Regions from separate parts of the Streptomyces sp. NPDC050548 genome, predicted to be linked through region 2. Evidence: riboswitches for the same ligand, from Rfam matches in the RefSeq annotation. Region 2 holds a riboswitch; each other region holds the start of a gene.

Region 1 (4,513 bases), on a different contig from region 2:
CCTCGACGACCACAGGGCCTTCGACGCGGCCGTCGCCCGCTTCCGCGACCGCGTGCCCGCCTACTTCTACCTGGAGAAGGACGGCAAGGTGCCGCTCACCCCGGCCCGCTCCACCGTCACCACTCCGCAGAAGCTCACGACGTACTGGTTCAAGCAGACCACCTTCAAGGACGGCATCGCCCAGGAGACCTGCCGCAACTTCAAGCACGTCGGGTACTCGCTCGCCGCCACCGGGCACATCGCCGAGACCGCCTGGCACCAGGGCGTCGACCTCTACGACGGCGTCAAGGACCGGCTCCGGGCGGCCCTCGAATTCCACTCCCGCTACCAGCTCGGCGAGGCCGCGCCCGCCTGGCTGTGCGGCGGCAAGGTCGACCGGAACATGGGGCCCGACCTGGAGGTTCCGCTCAACCACCTGGAGGACCGGCTCGGCATGAAGGTGCCCGCCGCGCACAAGCTCGCCGAGACGACCCGGCCGGCCGGCAGCGACGACCTCTTCGTCTCCTGGGAGACCCTCACGCACGCCGGTAACCCCGCCGACTGAAACGTGTGTGACATCGGACCCCGCGGATGGCGTATAGTTGCAATCACAACGGCGCGGGGTGGAGCAGCTCGGTAGCTCGCTGGGCTCATAACCCAGAGGTCGCAGGTTCAAATCCTGTCCCCGCTACTCAAGACTGAGGGCCGGAATCCGGAAACGGATTCCGGCCCTCAGTGTTTTCCCCCCGGTCGGCCCACCCCGCTCGCAGCCCTCCCCCCACCGGGAAAAACTGGAGGCGTGGAGGAGGGTCCGTATGTGCGAGCCGGCGGGCGCCTGCCCGGCGATCCCGTGCCCGACCCCGGTCTCGGTCCCGGTCTCGGCCCCGACGAGGAACGGCGGACCGCCCGCGTCCTCGCCCTCGTCCGCCGGCTGCCCGCCCTGCTGCTGATCGTCGGGGCCTGCTACGACTACCTCACCCCGCAGGACTTCACGGCGGCCCCCTTCTTCACCGCCGCCCCGCTCGTCGCCGCCCCCCTCTACTCCCGACGCGGCACCGTCCTCACCGGCCTCGCCGCGCTCGTCGTCGTCCTCGCCGTCCACATCAGGCTCGGCATCGTCCTGCGCATCGACGCGGTCACCGAGGTGGCCACCGTGGCGACGGTCGCCGGTCTCGCCGTCCTCATCAACGCCCTCGTCCGCCGCAGCAGCGAACAGCTCGCCTCCGTACGCGAGATCGCCGAGGCCGCCCAGCGCGCCGTACTGCCCGAACCGGCCGAGCGCATCGGCGGGTTCGAGATCGCCGCGCGCTACGAGGCCGCGCAGGAGGGCGCGTTCATCGGCGGCGACCTGTACGCGGTGCAGGACACCCCGCACGGCGTACGGCTGGTCGTGGGCGACGTACGCGGGAAGGGCATGGGCGCGGTCGCCGCCGTCGCGGTGGTCATCGGGGCGTTCCGGGAGGCCGCCGAGCAGGAGAGCACCCTGGAGGCGGTCGCGCAGCGGCTGGAGCGGGCGCTCGCGCGCGAGGGCACCCGGCGCGACGGGCTCGACGCGTTCGAGGGGTTCACCACGGCCGTCCTCGCCGAACTCCCGCACGGCGACGGCGTCTTGCGGATCGTCGACCGGGGCCACCCGCCGCCGTTGCTCCTGCACGCGGACGGCACCGTGGACACCCTGCTCGTCAAGGAGCCCGCACTGCCGCTGGGGATGGGGGAGTTGGGGTTCTGGCCCGACCGGGCCGAGGAGTTCGCGTTCCCCGGCGGCGCCACCCTGCTCCTGTACACCGACGGTCTGTCCGAGGCCCGGGACTGCCACGGCGTGTTCTACGACCCGGGGGAGCGGCTGGCCGGGCGGACCTTCCGCAGCCCCGAGGCGCTGCTCGGCCTCCTCGCCAAGGAGGTGCGCCGCTACTCCGGGGGCGGGATGACGGACGACATGGCGATGATCGCCGTACGCCGTCCATGACCGGTCGACGACCGGTCAACTCACCCGTTTTTCGCCGTTCGTGGGCTCTTCGTCCTGCAAGGAAAGGTTAATGATCAAGCGAACGGGCTTGGAAACGGGCGCCCGTGTCTATTAACGTTCGATAACGCAGCACGGTCGTCCCAGCCGTCACAAGAGACAGCTCCGTGCGCACGCGCCGAATCCCGCGAGGGAACCGGGGAACCACCACTTGGGGTGAATCGCACGTCGACAGTCGTGGGAACACGACCGGTTTACGCGCGTAGGAGACCTTCCTGCTCCGAACCCGTCAGCTAACCCGGTAGGCGAGAAGGAAGGAAAGGAGCACGCCCACGTGGCGTCCAACCAGGCTGCCCCAGAAGCCCCGTTCGTCTACGGCGGTTTCCGCCCCGACGAGGGCCCCTGGGAGGAGTGGAACCCCAGCGCGGAGTCCGTTCTTCCCAACCGCGGCAAGCACCGTGTCGCCAAGCAGCGTGGTGGCGGGGGATTCGCCCGCAGCTCCACCGTCCTGGGCGTCGGTGTCATAGCCGCCGTCAGCGCCGGCGGGATGGCCAGCGCGAACACCGGCAAGCCGCCGGTCTCGATCTCCATGCCGGACCTGCCCAACGTGGGCCACCTGCTGGACGACTCCTCCAGTACGCCGAAGGGTTCCGCGACCGCGCTCAGCAGCGTCGGCGTGACCACCACCGAGACCGCCAAGGGCACCTCGGACGCGGGCGAACTGCTGCGCAACCGGATCATGGAACAGGCCGAGCTGCAGCAGCTCCAGGTCGACGGCAAGTCCCAGGCCGCCGCCGAGGCCGCCGTCGCCAAGCAGGTCGACGCCGCCGCCGCGAAGGCCGAGCAGGACGCCGCGCAGAAGGCCGCCGACGCCAAGAAGGCCGCGGAGGCCGCCGCCAAGAAGAAGGCCGAGGCCGCGAAGCTCGCCGCCCTCGCCAAGCAGTACACGCTGCCGGTCGCCTCGTACACGATCACCGGCACCTTCGGCCAGGCCGGCTCCATGTGGTCCTCCGGCTACCACACCGGACTCGACTTCGCCGCCCCCACCGGCACGCTGATCAAGGCCATCCACAGCGGCACGGTCACCGAGGCGGGCTGGGCGGGGTCCTACGGCTACCGCACGATCCTCACCCTCGACGACGGCACCGAGCTGTGGTTCTGCCACCAGTCCTCGATCAACGTCAGCGTCGGCCAGAAGGTCGCCACCGGTGACGTCATCGGCCGCGTGGGCGCCACCGGCAACGTGACCGGGCCGCACCTCCACCTTGAGGTCCACATCAACGGCGCCGCCACCGCCAGCGACCCGGCGCCCTGGCTGCGCAGCAAGGGCCTCAACCCCTGAGGTCCCCGAGATCTCTGGATCACCCGTTGGAATATCCGGTTCCGGTCCGGCAGTTGAGGTAGAGCATGACTTCTCTTCGCAAGCTGGGCCGGTCCGACCTGGAGATCTTTCCGCTGAACCTCGGCGGCAACGTGTTCGGCTGGACCGCCGACGAGGCGACCTCCTTCGCCGTGCTCGACGCCTACGCCGCCGCGGGCGGCAACTTCGTCGACACCGCCGACTCCTACTCGGCGTTCGCCCCGGGCAACCAGGGCGGCGAGTCCGAGACCGTCATCGGCAAGTGGGTCAAGGCCCGCGGCAACCGCTCCGACGTCGTCATCGCCACCAAGGTCAGCCAGCACCCCGACTTCCCGGGCCTGTCCGCCGCCAACATCAAGGCCGCCGCCGAGGCCTCCCTGCGCCGCCTGGACACCGACCACATCGACCTCTACTACACCCACTTCGACCAGGTCGAGGTGCCGGTCGAGGAGATCGTCGGCGCGCTCGACGAGCTGGTCAAGGCGGGCAAGGTGCGGCACATCGCCGCCTCCAACATCTCGCCCGAGCGCCTTCAGGCCTCCCTCGACTTCTCCGACCGCGAGGGCCTGGCCCGCTACGTCGCGATCCAGCCCCACTACAACCTCGTCTCCCGCGACACCTACGAGGGCGAACTCCGGGACGTCGCCGAGCGCAACGGCCTCGCGGCGCTCCCCTACTTCGCCCTCGCGGCCGGCTTCCTCACCGGCAAGTACCGGCCCGGTACGACCGTGGACAGCCCGCGCGCCGGACGGGCCGCCGGCTACCTCGCATCCGAGCGCGGCCAGAAGGTCCTGACCGCCCTGGACGAGGTCGCCCGGGCCCACGACGCCTCCGTCGCGACGGTCGCCCTCGCCTGGCTCGCCGCCCAGCCCACGGTCGCCGCCCCCATCGCCTCCGCCAGGAGCCTGGAGCAGCTGCCCGACCTGCTCGCCGTGGCCGAACTGGCCCTCACGGACGCCGAGATCGAGCAGCTGACACAGGCGTCGGCCTAACGGGCGTCAGGACCGGTACGGGTTGTACACGGGAGTCCCGTACGACCCGTACACCGGCCACGGCGGCACCACCACCGGCACCGGCGGCGCGATCCGCCGCGCCGCGTACTCCAGCGCGGGCCGCGCCACCTCCCGCAGTTGCCACAGCTCGTGCAGCAACTCCCTTTCCCGTACGGCGAAGTCGGCACCGGCGCGGCCCCGTGCGGCCCGGTACCGCAG
Region 2 (4,513 bases):
AGCGGGGTGGAGGCCTGGCTGGTCACCCGGTACGCCGATGCCAAGCAGGCGCTCGCCGACCCGCGGCTGTCCAAGAACCCCGCGCATCACGACGAACCGGCGCACGCCAAGGGCAAAACCGGTATCCCGGGTGAGCGCAAGGCCGAGTTGATGACGCATCTCCTCAACATCGACCCGCCGGACCACACCCGGCTCCGACGGCTGGTCAGCAAGGCGTTCACACCCCGCCGGGTGGCCGAATTCGCGCCCCGGGTGCAGGAGTTGACGGACCAGCTCATCGACCGGTTCGCGGGGAGCGGCTCCGCCGACCTCATCCACGACTTCGCCTTCCCGCTCCCCATCTACGCCATCTGCGATCTGCTCGGCGTCCCCCGCGAGGACCAGGACGACTTCCGGGACTGGGCGGGCATGATGATCCGGCACGGGGGCGGGCCGCGAGGCGGAGTCGCGCGGTCCGTGAAGAAGATGCGCGGCTATCTCGCCGACCTCATCCACCGCAAGCGCGCGGCCCTCCCCGACAGCCCGGACCCGCTGCCCGGCGAAGACCTCATCTCCGCCCTCATCCGCGCCTCCGACCAGGGCGAGCACCTCACCGAGAACGAGGCCGCGGCGATGGCCTTCATCCTGCTGTTCGCCGGCTTCGAGACGACCGTCAACCTCATCGGCAACGGCACGTACGCCCTCCTCACCCACCCCGAGCAGCGCGCCCGCCTGGAGAAGTCCCTCGCCGCGGGCGAACACGACCTCCTCGAAACCGGCGTCGAGGAACTCCTGCGCTACGACGGCCCGGTGGAGCTGGCGACCTGGCGGTTCGCCACCCGCCCCGTGACCCTCGGCGGGCAGGACATCGCGGTCGGCGATCCCGTACTGGTCGTCCTGGCCGCGGCGGACCGCGATCCGGAGCGGTTCGCCGATCCCGACGTCCTCGATCTCGGACGGCGTGACAATCAACACCTGGGTTACGGCCACGGCATCCACTACTGCCTCGGCGCCCCGCTCGCCCGCCTGGAGGGACAGACCGCGCTCGCCACCCTCCTCACCCGCCTCCCCGACCTCCAACTCGCGGCGGATCCGGCGGACTTGCGCTGGCGCGGTGGGCTCATCATGCGCGGACTGCGCACGCTGCCAGTGGAGTTCACTCCCGGAGCGACCACACCAAACCCGTAAACCCGGACCGAACAGGCCATCTCGCCCCGTAAACCCGAAGGTGACAGTTCCTCAAGTCTGTGATCTTCACGTGATCTACGTGGCATTAACTTGTGACAAGTGATCGACTGCGGCTACGTTCGAATATCAGCGCGGCGCCCCGCAGCACCCGTCGCGCGCTCCCTCCAGTCGTCACGCGAAAGGCCTCCGCATGCTCTCCGGGAACGGTCGTCACCGTCGCCCCCGTCAGGCTCCGGCAATCCTCGTCGCGGCCGGCGTGACCGGCTCCGCCATCGCCATCCCGCTCCTCGGCGCCGCCGCCGCGAACGCCGCCGACGGCACCACCTGGGACAAGGTGGCCCAGTGCGAGACGGGCGGCTCCTGGAGCGAGAACAGCGGCAACGGCCACTACGGCGGGCTGCAGCTGACCCAGGACGACTGGAACAAGTACGGCGGCCAGGACTACGCCCCCACCGCCGACCTCGCCAGCCGCTCCCAGCAGATAGCCGTCGCCGAGAAGATCCTCGACGCCAAGGGCACCTCCGAGTGGATCACCTGCGCGCTGGTCGCCGGCCTCACCACGACCTCGGGTTCGACGAACGTCGACACCGGCCTCGCGAGCGACTCGCCGTCGACCGGCGCGACGGACTCACCGGGTTCTTCGGGTTCCTCCGACTCCTCCGGCTCCTCGGACTCTTCCGATGCCTCCGGATCGTTCGGCTTGTCCAACTCCGGAAACGCGGAGCCGACCTCGTCCGACTCGCAGAGTCCGACACCCTCCGCGACGGACAACCCCACCAAGTCCGACAAGTCCACCACCCCTTCGGTGGACGACAGCTCGGCCAGCGCCTCCCCGAAACTCGACGAATCGGACAACTCGGAGCAGGCGGTGGGCAAGTGGAGCCTCGTCGACACCGGCGCGCTCGGCGACTCCGCCGATGAAGGTGTCGAGCAGCAGAGCACCGGCAAGCATCGCGGAGCGAGCGCCGAGGAGAGCGTGACGCCCGAGACGTACACCGTCCGTGCCGGCGACTCCCTCGCGTCCATCGCCGACTCCCTTGACTTCGACGGCGGATGGCGCGCGCTCTACGCCGAGAACAAAAAGGTGATAGGCGCCGATCCGTCCGCTGTCGTCGCCGGTCAGACCTTGGACGTCAGTGCTGAAACGGGCGGAAAGTAGCAGCAAAGCAGCGGGAGTTCACGTCACGCTTCGCGTCGAATGTCCGCTTTGGTGAAAGTGTGGGATGAGTCTCAGAAGCCCTGATCGTCTTTGAAATTCCGCCGATTCCCTGTCTACGGTCAAGGCCGCTCGTCACCACGAGCCCCGGCTGCCGCACACGCCGAGTCCTGCCAGCGGCCTCCGGGAACAGTCGTCGCGTCAAGCGCCGTAGGCAGGAGCGGGGGACCCAAGGTAAGTGCCGGGCCCGGGAGTCGAGAGACGACCGGAACCGGCTTGGGGTTAAGTCGCGCACCGCGAGGTGCGTGGCCGGGCAACTCACACGGCCCGAACCCGACAGCTCACCTCGTAGGCGTCGGTGAGGGGATTGGGATCTTCCATGCTGTTTTCCAGCAAGGGCAAGCACCGCCGTCCGTCCAAGGCCACCCGCGTCGCCACGCTCGCCGGCGTGACCGGCGTCGCCATCGCCGCCCCGCTCATGGCGACCGGCACCGCCTCCGCCGCCACCGCCTCGGAGTGGGACACGGTCGCCAGCTGCGAGTCCGGCGGCAACTGGTCGATCAACACCGGCAACGGCTACTACGGCGGCCTGCAGTTCTCCGCCTCGACGTGGGCCGCGTACGGCGGCACCGCCTACGCCTCCACCGCCAACCAGGCCTCCAAGTCGCAGCAGATAGCCGTGGCCGAGAAGGTTCTCGCCTCCCAGGGCAAGGGTGCCTGGCCCGTCTGCGGCACCGGCCTGTCGAGTGCCACGTACTCCGGCGGCAGCTCCAGCTCGTCGAGCAGCTCGAACAGCTCCTCCAAGAGCACCACCGAGCGCTCCACGTCCAACACGACCGCCTCCCGCTCCGCCGAGCGTCCGGCCGCCAAGAAGACCGTCACCACCCCGACCGGCAAGAAGGTCAAGAAGGGCGACGGCGAGTACAAGGTCGTCAAGGGCGACAGCCTCAGCAGCATCGCCGAGAAGCACAAGGTCAAGGGCGGCTGGCAGCAGCTGTTCAAGCTGAACAAGGACATCATCGACGACGCGGACGTCATCTTCCCGGGTCAGCAGCTGCACCTTAAGTAGCACTCAGCTGAACCACAGCGCCCTCACATCCGTGGACTCCATCATGGAGACCTCGTGAGGGTCACCCCCGTCCCCCACGGGCTCCCCGCTCCGGTGCGTGTTCCCCCGTACGCACCGGGGCGGGGCTTTTTGTTTCCGCTTCAGGGAACCTTTTTGTTCCGTTCGGAAACAATTTACTCTCGGTTCTGTCCATCAGGCGGCCGACCGGATGGCCAATCGCCCCGAGCCGGTTAGGCTCGTCTCGCAGAGCCGCTGCGGTGTTGCCGTAGCCGCGTCAGACCCCAAGAAGGAGATGCTCGTGCCGTCCATCGACGTCGTCGTAGCCCGGGAAATCCTGGACTCCCGAGGCAACCCCACGGTCGAGGTCGAGGTCGGCCTCGACGACGGCAGCACGGGTCGTGCCGCCGTTCCCTCCGGCGCCTCCACGGGTGCCTTCGAAGCCATCGAGCTGCGTGACGGCGACCCCAACCGCTACGGCGGCAAGGGTGTCGAGAAGGCCGTACTCGCCGTCATCGAGCAGATCGGCCCGGAGCTGGTCGGCTACGACGCCACCGAGCAGCGCCTGATCGACCAGGCGATGTTCGACCTGGACGCCACCGACAACAAGGGTTCCCTCGGCGCCAACGCCATCCTCGGCGTCTCCCTCGCCGTCGCGCACGCCGCCTCCGAGGCGTCCGACCTCCCCCTCTTCCGCTACCTGGGCGGACCGAACGCGCACCTGCTGCCCGTTCCGATGATGAACATCCTGAACGGCGGCTCGCACGCCGACTCGAACGTGGACATCCAGGAGTTCATGATCGCCCCGATCGGCGCGGAGTCCTTCTCCGAGGCGCTGCGCTGGGGCGCCGAGGTCTACCACACCCTCAAGAAGGTGCTGAAGACCAAGGGCCTGTCCACCGGCCTCGGCGACGAGGGCGGCTTCGCCCCGAACCTGGAGTCCAACCGCGCCGCCCTCGACCTCATCGTCGAGGCCATCAAGCAGGCCGGTTACATCCCCGGCGAGCAGATCGCGCTCGCGCTCGACGTCGCCGCGTCCGAGTTCTACAAGGACGGCAAGTACGAGTTCGAGGGCAAGTCCCGCTCGGCCGCCGAGATGACCGAGTACTACGAGGAGCTCGTCT
Region 3 (4,513 bases), on a different contig from region 2:
TCAACCTCTTCGGCGCTCTTCCCCGGATCACTCTGAACGCGACCGCGCCGCGTGGCTGGCGGAGTGCGGCCCGGCGGGCGACCTTCCCCTCGCACCGGCCGCTCGTCCAGCTCGACCACATCATGACGACGGGGCTCGCCGCGGACGCCGTGGGGGCGGTGGGCGCGCCGAGGGTGGAGATCTCCGATCACCGGCCGCTGGTGGTGGAGCTCTCGCTGTGAGTCAGTTCCACAGGGGGTAGGTCACGGTGTGCTGGAACTTGTCCGGCCGCGCTCCGGGGTACGTCAGGGTGATCTCGCCGTACTGCCGCAGCTGCGGATGCCGCTTCCAGGTCTGTGCGGAGTCGAGCCGCACGGTCACCGGGAAGGAGTGGAACTTGCCCGCCGCGCAATAGGGTTTGCAGTCGTTCACCCAGTTGACGCCCGTGGCCGTCGCGGAGTTGGCGTTCCAGGCGGTCCAACGCAGCGACGCCAGGCGGCTGTTGCCGTCGCCGCAGGCGAGCATGAAGTCGGCGGGACGCACCTCGGGATGCCAGAGGCAGTCGACCAGCACGGGGACCGCGGGCTGCCGCTGGGCGACCGGTTGCGCGTGCACCGTCGCCGGGGCCGCGGACGAGGTGCCCACGGCCGGCGCCAGCAGAGCGGCCGCACAGACCGTGACGACTCCGACCATGGTGTGTTTGTACATGTCCGCTCCCGGCCGCCCGTTCGTACCCGTCACTCCGCACCCGCACCGGCGGTGGACCCGCCTGCAGGGACACGGTCGTCGTCCGTCTCTCGTTCGACGCTACGACCGTGTCCTGGGTTCCACCACTCGTACAGAGCAACGACGCGGCCCGCCGGGAGTAGCGGGACGCATGTGACCCATTGGCTCAGGCGGGTCGTACGGCGCCCCGGATGGCGGCGGAACCGGCGTAGAAGATCGACTCCTCGCGTATCGGCGTGCCGGGGCTCGGCGCGTGGATCATCAGGCCGTTGCCGGTGTAGAGGCCGACGTGGTCGATGCTGTCGTAGAAGAAGATCAGGTCGCCGGCGCGGATGTCCGTGAGCGGGACGAGGGCGCCCGCGCCGGACTGTTCCTGGGCGGTGCGGGGGAGCAGGACTCCCGCCGCCTTCCAGGCGGCCTGGGTGAGGCTGGAGCAGTCGTACGCGTCCGGTCCCGCAGCGCCCCACAGGCAGGGCCTGCCGATCTGTGCGCGGGCGAAGGCGAGCGCGGTGGCGGTCTTGCTCTGGGCGCCGGCGTCCGGTGTGGTCGCGGTGGGCACGACTGCGGTGGGCGCGGGGCTCATGGCCGGGGCCGGAGGGAGCGGGACTTCGGGGGCCATGGCCGGAGGGGCGGGGGGCGCGGGCGCGACGGACGGGGCCGCGGCGAAGGAGACCTCGGGGGCGGGGGCGGCCGGCTGCCACTCCTGCTGCGGCGGGCGCCAGGACGGTTCCGGTGCGGGCTGCCAGTCGGGCCGGGCCGCGGGCTGCTGGGGGATGAGAGGTATTTGCCCGGTGGACCAAGCTGGTTGCTCGGCTACTGCGGGCATCTGTCCGGTGGACCAAGCTGGTTGCTCGGCTACTGCGGGCATCTGTCCGGTGGACCAAGCCGGTTGCTCGGTCACCGCGGGCATCTGGCCCGTGGACCACGTCTGTTGCTCGGTCACTGCCGGGAACTGGCCGGTGGACCACGGCTGTTGTTGGGTCACCGCGGGCATCTGCCCTGTCGCCCAGGTCTGTTGCTCGGTCACCATGGGCATCTGCCCGGTGGACCATGTGGTCTCCGGGGCGGACCAGGCCGTCTCCGGGGGTGGCCAGGTGGCGCCCGTCGGCGCGGTCTCGGTGCGCGGTGCGCCGATGGACGGGAGCAGGTCCAGGCTCGCGGTGAGCGGGTCGAAGGCCGGTGCCGGGGCGGTCGCGAACTGCTGCGGTGCCATGACGCGCGCGGGCGGCACGTCGACAGCGGGGGCGGGCGGTACCGGCGGCAGGTCGAGAATGGTCGCCGGAGGCATCTGCGACATCTGGGCCTGTGCCATCTGTGCGATCTGCGCGATCTGAGACATCTGCGGCACCTGAGACATCTGCGGCACCTGAGATATCTGCGGCACCTGAGATATCTGCGGCACCTGAGACATCTGCGCCTGAGGTGCCTGCGTCTGTGACATCTGCGGCATCTGTGCCATCACAGGAGACTGCTGTGTCTGCTGTGTCTGCTGTGTCTCCTGTGCGGCGGGAGGCAGCGCGGCGATGGGTGCTGCGGTCAACTCCGCTGCGGGGCCCATGAGTTGCGGGGCGGTGGACTCCGGTGCGGCGGTGGTCCCCATGGTCAGTTCGGCCACGGCGCGGCCGGGCTGCGCTTCGAGTTCGCGGCCGGTGCTCTGGGGCTCGGGACGTCGCTCGGACCGCTCGGGGCGGGATTCGGCCGGGCGGGCCGGGGTCCTGCCGGGCGGCAGCATCGCCGGTACGGTCGGGCCCAGTTGGGTGCGGGCGCGGTCGAACAGCTGCCGGGTGACGGCTTCGACGGCGGGGTCGGAAGGACGTGACGCGCTGGAGCGGGACTCGACACGCTTGCGCGGTTTCCCGGACATCGCACGTGTGGCGTTGTAGGTTCCGGAGTCCGTCTCGGCCCGGTCGTAAAGAGAGTTGATCCGCCGCTGGACTTCGTCGCGGGTGGGTCGGTCGTCCACGGTGGGGCCACTGCCTCCGGTGCGCGTGCGTCGTTCTGCCGGCATGGCAGACGTGCTCCTTCCGCTTCGCGCCTACCGGGTTAGCTGTCGGGTTCGGGCGTCGATCACGGAAGGTTTGCCCTACGGTCCTTGCCCTGAAGGGCAGTTGGACCGATTCACCCCAAGTTCGGTTGGGTCCCCGGCTCCGGCTGTCGCGAGCGACACGCCGGACTCGGCGCAAGCCGTGCGGCCCGGCGCCGATCGCCGGAGTAGGTCGTACGGCCTGACGCCAACTTAGCCAACGTGTGTGCCTCGTGTGAAGGTTGAAGCGCGATATGTCCGATACGTATTTGTGACCTTTACCTCGCCCTGGTGTGTCGAGGGGTCAGGGGCCCGTCGGGGCGGGTGATCCATAAGAGGTCGCTATGAATTTCTGGGACGGTTGAACACACCGGGACCGGGCTCCGTATTGGGTCGGGGGATTTCCATGCCGGGACGAGCCGGGCCGACCGATACGTGTAGGAGCAACTTCCTTGGCACGCAACACGCGCAGACGCCCCACAGGCGCACGACGCGCGACGATGGCAGCAGTCGCCCTGATGCTGGGCGGCGGAGGACTGATGGCGGCGAACGTCTACGCGTCGGCGTCCGAAGGTGGTTGGGGCGGTGACTCCGCCCAACAAGGGTCTCCGGACGCGGCATCGCGAGGCGCGACGATCGACTGCCCGGACATCGGTACCCAGTTGACGACGGTGCCCGACGAGGCGAAGACCGACGTCGACAAGGAACTCGCGAATCTGGACCAGCAGATAACCGAGGCCTACCAGAAACTTCAGGACTCCAGGGAGTCCATCCGCCAGGACGCCTCCTTCGCCGACAACGCGATCATGAATCCGTTGAAGGAGAAGCGGGCCGCGACCATCGGGCGGATCGACGACGCGATCGCACGCGTCGGGGACCGACCGGAAGGACTCGACGCGCTCGCCGCCTGCACCCTGATCGCGCCCACGAACGAGAACGGCGACCAGGGCGACCAGGACGGCAACGGCGACGACCAGAGCGCCAGTGCCAGTGCCAGTGCCAGCACCGGAGACCAGGGCGGCCAGGGACAGCAGGGTCAGCAGGGCCAGCAGCAGTCCACCAACGGGCCCGTCGCCTCGGACTACGCGGACATCACCTCCGTACAGCCGAATGTGAACGCTCCGCAGGAGCAGGCCGATGCCTCCCGGGGCACGTTCGTCACCGCCTGCGGGGTGAACGAGAACGGCCTGTTCAACTCCGACAACGTGATCGTCGCGCCCGGTGTCACCAACGGCGCCCACCACTTCCACGACTACATCGGCAACCAGTCCAACAACGCCTTCGCCAGCGACCAGGACCTCGCGAACGCCGACACCAGCTGCGAGAACCCGGGCGACAAGTCCACCTACTACTGGCCCGTGCTGCGCCTGCAGAACGGCAAGCAGGAGCGGGACGCCGACAAGCCCGGCGGCGGCACCGAGGGCAATACCGGTGAGATCGTCACGGCCAAGCAGGTCACCCTGACCTTCGAGGGCAACCCGCAGAGCAAGGTCGTCGCGATGCCGCGCCTCCTGCGCATCATCACCGGCGACGCGAAGGCCTTCGTCAACGGCCCGGCCAACGCCAACGCCTCCTGGAGCTGTACCGGGTTCGAGGACCGGCAGCTCAAGGACAAGTACCCGCTGTGCCCGTCCGGAAGTGACGTCGTGCGCACCTTCAAGTTCCAGAGCTGCTGGGACGGCCGCAACATCGACAGCGCCAACCACCGCACCCATGTGGCCTTCGAGGCCGCCGACGGCGCCTGCCCGGCCGGCTTCAAGGCCATCCCGCAGCTGGTGCAGCGGA

Evidence for each region. Region 2 has a riboswitch for cyclic di-AMP ahead of ACIBJH_RS03720 (transglycosylase family protein). Riboswitches for the same ligand answer to the same signal wherever they lie in the genome.
Region 1: it holds a riboswitch for cyclic di-AMP, as region 2 does, so the genes downstream of both, ACIBJH_RS44185 (M23 family metallopeptidase) here and ACIBJH_RS03720 (transglycosylase family protein) in region 2, are expected to answer to the same signal.
Region 3: it holds a riboswitch for cyclic di-AMP, as region 2 does, so the genes downstream of both, ACIBJH_RS27510 (NlpC/P60 family protein) here and ACIBJH_RS03720 (transglycosylase family protein) in region 2, are expected to answer to the same signal.

The regions. Positions count from the first base shown of each region.
Region 1 is NZ_JBITGV010000027.1:24,826-29,338, reverse strand. Features, by position in the region: gene ACIBJH_RS44200 (alginate lyase family protein) at 1-544, shown strand, start outside; tRNA gene ACIBJH_RS44195 (tRNA-Met) at 597-670, shown strand; gene ACIBJH_RS44190 (PP2C family protein-serine/threonine phosphatase) at 797-1,945, shown strand; cyclic di-AMP (ydaO/yuaA leader) riboswitch at 2,109-2,265, shown strand; gene ACIBJH_RS44185 (M23 family metallopeptidase) at 2,277-3,284, shown strand; gene ACIBJH_RS44180 (aldo/keto reductase) at 3,350-4,294, shown strand; gene ACIBJH_RS44175 (PrsW family glutamic-type intramembrane protease) at 4,301-4,513, opposite strand, start outside.
Region 2 is NZ_JBITGV010000001.1:793,232-797,744, reverse strand. Features, by position in the region: gene ACIBJH_RS03730 (cytochrome P450) at 1-1,167, shown strand, start outside; gene ACIBJH_RS03725 (transglycosylase family protein) at 1,358-2,326, shown strand; cyclic di-AMP (ydaO/yuaA leader) riboswitch at 2,520-2,693, shown strand; gene ACIBJH_RS03720 (transglycosylase family protein) at 2,703-3,392, shown strand; gene eno (phosphopyruvate hydratase) at 3,685-4,513, shown strand, end outside.
Region 3 is NZ_JBITGV010000010.1:255,701-260,213, forward strand. Features, by position in the region: gene ACIBJH_RS27500 (endonuclease/exonuclease/phosphatase family protein) at 1-221, shown strand, start outside; gene ACIBJH_RS27505 (hypothetical protein) at 223-687, opposite strand; gene ACIBJH_RS27510 (NlpC/P60 family protein) at 872-2,713, opposite strand; cyclic di-AMP (ydaO/yuaA leader) riboswitch at 2,722-2,895, opposite strand; gene ACIBJH_RS27515 (DUF1996 domain-containing protein) at 3,229-4,513, shown strand, end outside.